Regions from separate parts of the Ancylobacter mangrovi genome, predicted to be linked through region 2. Evidence: predicted binding sites of a transcription regulator. Region 2 holds the regulator's gene; the other holds the start of a gene.

Region 1 (2,200 bases), on a different contig from region 2:
GGCCGCTGTGATGGGAAGCGCGGAACAGCACCGCCTGCTGCTTCAGCGCGATGCCGGCCTCCCGGTTCTCCAGCACCTGGGAGGCGACGAAGCCGGCCTGCTCGATCTCGTCGCGCACGCTCACCAGCACCGGCCGCTCGCTCGAGACCCGCTCGGACCACAGGTTCTTGGCATAGCGTTCGGAGGCGAAGTCGATCACCGCATTGGCGGCGCCGAGGATGGGCTGGGTGGAGCGATAGTTCTGCTCCAGCATGATGGTCTCGGCCCGCGGCGAGAAATGGCCGGGAAAATCGAGGATGTTGCGCACCGTGGCGGCGCGGAAGGAATAGATCGACTGCGCGTCGTCGCCGACCACGGTGAGGCCGCGCCCCTCCGGCTTCAGCCCGACCAGGATGGAGGCCTGCAGCCGGTTGGTGTCCTGATATTCGTCGACCAGCACATGGTCGAAGCGTCCGCCCATCTCGGCCGCCAGCGCCGGCTCCTGCGCCATCTGCGCCCAGTAGAGCAGCAGGTCGTCATAATCGAGCACGCCCTGCGCCTGCTTGGCCTCGACATAGCCGCCGAAGATTGCCTTCAGCTCCGCCCCCCAGCCGGCGCACCAGGGGAAGAAGCGGCCGACCACCTCCTCGAGCGGCAGCTCCGCATTGACCGCGCGCGAATAGATGGCGATCAGCGTGCCCTTGGTGGGGAAGCGCTTCTCGGTGCGGGAGAAGCCGAGCTCGTGGCGGACCAGGTTCATCAGGTCCGCGCTGTCCTCACGGTCATGGATGGTGAAGTTCGGGTCGAGCCCGATCTGGGGCGCGTAGTCGCGCAGCAGCCGCGCGCCGATGCCGTGGAACGTGCCGGCCCAGCTTAGCCCCTCGGTCAGGATGGCGGCGTCCGGGCCGAGCACGTGCGAGGCGATGCGCCCGACGCGGCGGGTCATCTCCGCGGACGCGCGGCGCGAGAAGGTGAGCAGCAGGATGCGGCGCGGATCGGCGCCGTTGACGATGAGATGGGCGACGCGGTGGGCCAGCGTGTTGGTCTTGCCGGAACCGGCGCCGGCGATGACGAGAAGCGGACCCTTGCGCGCCTCGTCCGGCCCGCTCACGCCATGCTCGACCGCCCGCCGCTGCTGCGGGTTCAGCTTCTCGAGATAGGCGGCGGTGTGCATGGGCGGGCGAATCTCTGCGCTGGAATCAGTTTGCTACGCAAACACGTTTCCCGTTTTGTTCGCAATGCGGTTTGCCGGGATGAGGCGGGCTGTTGAAAAGGCCCGCCCCGACACCAATAATCTATTACTGAATGGCGGTACCGAATTGGGTAGTAGATCATAGTCATTGTCGGCCGATCCGGAAGATATGTACCCTGCATGCGGGCAGTACGCATAAGGGGGCATGGGATGACTCGGGAAGAGATTATCCTGAGAGGGCTCGACAAGAGCAGCAAGGTCATCGAAATCGGGCCGAGCTTCGCGCCGCTGGCGCCGAAACGGGACGGCTGGAACACGTTCATCGTCGACCATGACAGCCGCGAGGCGCTCAAGGCCAAATACGTCAACGACCCCTATGTCGCCGATGTCGAACGCATCGAGGAGGTCGATCACATATGGCGCGGCGGGTCGATCGCCGACGCCATACCCGTTGCCGACCACGGGACGTTCGATGCCTTCATCGCCAGCCATGTGATCGAGCACACGACCGACGTCGTGACTTTTCTCGAAGCCGCCCAGCGACTGCTCAAGAGCGATGGCGTGGTTATCCTCGCCGTGCCCGACAAGCGCAAATGCTTCGATTTCTATCGCCCGTTCTCCACGACAGGCGCGGCCATCGCGGCGTATCGGGAAAAGCGCGCGCGGCACAAGCCGGAGATCTATTTCGACTTCGGCGCCTTCTACGCCATGAAGGGCTTTCCGCCCGGCTGGGCAATCGACGACCCCGAGCCCAAGACCTTGCGCGTGGCGATCAGCGAGCTGCTGCCGGCCTGGGAACGGGCCGCCAACGCGACCTCCTATGTGGATGCCCATCAATGGGTGTTCACCCCGGCGAGCCTAAAGCTGATGATACTGGAGCTGGGCGCGCTGGGTTTCCTTGATCTGCGCGTCGAGGCGGTGGAGGAGGCGTCGGCGACCGAGTTCTATGCCTGGCTGCGCAAGGGAGCGGAGGAGCTTTCCCCCGAAGCGCTGGCCGACCGACGCCGCGCCCTGATGGACGAGATCGTC
Region 2 (2,200 bases):
AAAGTCCCCCGGCGCGCCGATCGGCAGCGCACGCGAATAGGGGTCCGCCTCGTCCGACCCGCCCGCCGCGCGCAGCACCGCGAACGCTTCCTCGACCGACAACGCGAATACCGATACGCAGTCGAGGGAGCGGCAGGCCGGCACGACGCCGCTGGTCGAGACGAGGCCGAGGCTGGGCTTGAGCCCGACGATGTTGTTGAGCCCGGCGGGAACGCGCCCGGAGCCGGCCGTGTCGGTGCCGAGCGCAAACGGCACCAGCCCCGCCGCCACCGCCACCGCCGAGCCCGAGCTCGACCCGCCCGGCACCAGGTCCGCCCGCATGGCGTTACGCGGCGTGCCGTAGGGCGAGCGCGTCCCGTTCAGCCCGGTGGCGAACTGGTCGAGATTGGTCTTGCCGATAACGATCGCCCCGGCCCGGCGCAGCCGCGTCACGCAGCTCGCATCGCGGGTCGCGTCATAGGCGTAGTCCGGGCAGGCGCAGGTGGTCGGCAGGCCGGCGACGTCGATATTGTCCTTCACGGCGAACGGCACGCCATAAAGCGGCAGGCCGGCCGGATCGATCCCCTCCAGCGCCCGCAGCGCCGCCGCGATCGCCTGCGGCGTGCTGAGCGCGGTGAAGACCGCCGGATCGCCATGACGCTCGATGAGCTCGAAGCAGCGCGCAACCGTGTCCGCCGGCCGCGCCGCCCCGGAACGGTGGGCCGCGACGATGTCCGCGATGGTGCCGATCAATGTATCGTCCTTCCTGTGCTCCCGCGCTCATGCATAACACTTGAGCAGCACATAGGCCATTGCATACAGGAGCAGGAAACCGCGTTTCCACGGTGCCGGATTAGCGATCCATTTACCGATTGTGGAACACAAAAAGAACGGATAGTGTTTGTTCGTGATTTGTTTTCATTGCGGCGCGCGGACGGAAGGCATCGATGCTCACTCGCAAACAGCACGAGCTGCTTCGCTTCATCAATGACCGCCTCAAGCAGGACGGTGTTCCGCCCTCCTTCGAGGAGATGAAGGAAGCACTGGACCTGAGGTCCAAGTCCGGCATCCACCGTCTCATCACGGCGCTCGAGGAACGCGGCTTCATCCGCCGCCTTCCCAACCGGGCTCGGGCGCTGGAAGTGCTGCGCCTGCCGGAGGATTCGCAGCCGCCACGGGCCTCGCGCGCCTTCGCGCCCAACGTGATCGAGGGCAGCCTCGGGCGCGCCCGCCCCGCGGCGAGCGACGATGGCGCGTCGCGCTCGGTGCCGATCCCGGTCATGGGCCGCATCGCCGCCGGCACGCCGATCTCCGCGATCCAGTCGCGCGACCACACCATCTCCATGCCGCCGGAGATGATTGCGGGCGGCGAGCATTTCGCGCTCGAGGTGCGCGGCGATTCGATGGTCGAGGCGGGCATCCTCGACGGCGACCTCGCGCTCATCCGGCGGATGGACACCGCCAATACGGGCGACATCGTCGTGGCGCTGATCGACGACGAGGAAGCAACGCTGAAGCGGCTGCGCCGCAAGGGCGATTCGATCGCGCTGGAAGCCGCCAACCCGGCCTACGAGACCCGCATCTTCGGCCCCGACCGCGTTCGCATCCAGGGACGATTGGTAGGGCTTTTCCGGCGCTACTGAGGGCGCTTCGCGCCGGCGGGCCGCGGCGGCGCGAAGCGCCTCCGGCGGGTTGCCTTGGCGAGCGGCATCGATGGGCAGCGCCGGCTGGTCAGATTGGAAGCGGCATTTGTAACGGGGTTACCTGCCAGAGCTGACGGGCGGATGTGCACGAACTCACTGGTGAAGCTCCGAACGGCTCGAGCGGCCGGCTGGAATGTTGCTGGTCGCGGAAGGATCGCGGTTCTCGGCAGTTTTGCTCTGAGCCGATCCCTCGGCGAGGCGCGCGACGTCGCGAGCGAGGGTGGTGGACATACCCTCCGGCGCGAGCCTTGTCTCCCGCGGCGGCCTGGCCTCGGGAGGCAACCTGTGGTCTCGGGGAGGCAGTCTGGTCTCCGGCGGCAGCTTGGCCTCGGGAGGCGGATAACAAGACAGCGCCGCAGGCGCTGCGGAGTCGAACCCGGCTGGCGCCGATCCTTCGCCCCCGCCTCGTGCGCGGCTCAGTCGATTGTCTCGGTACGCGCGGACCCCAAGCGCACATGGGCTCTCGATAGGCATTCCTCCGGGGCCTCTCAGCGCGCCCGCCTCCGCAGGCCTTCATT

What was found. Region 2 encodes LexA, which represses DNA repair genes until DNA is damaged. Its sites were predicted from a motif close to TGTTCNNNNTGTGTTCNG; they were not measured.
Region 1: NVS83_RS03895 (ATP-dependent helicase) is a predicted target of LexA. The motif match lies at 1,210-1,227, and genes of this name have one in related genera.

The regions. Positions count from the first base shown of each region.
Region 1 is NZ_JANTHY010000001.1:804,248-806,447, forward strand. Features, by position in the region: gene NVS83_RS03895 (ATP-dependent helicase) at 1-1,153, opposite strand, end outside; gene NVS83_RS03900 (methyltransferase domain-containing protein) at 1,352-2,200, shown strand, end outside.
Region 2 is NZ_JANTHY010000005.1:11,296-13,495, reverse strand. Features, by position in the region: gene atzF (allophanate hydrolase) at 1-732, opposite strand, end outside; gene lexA (transcriptional repressor LexA) at 927-1,622, shown strand.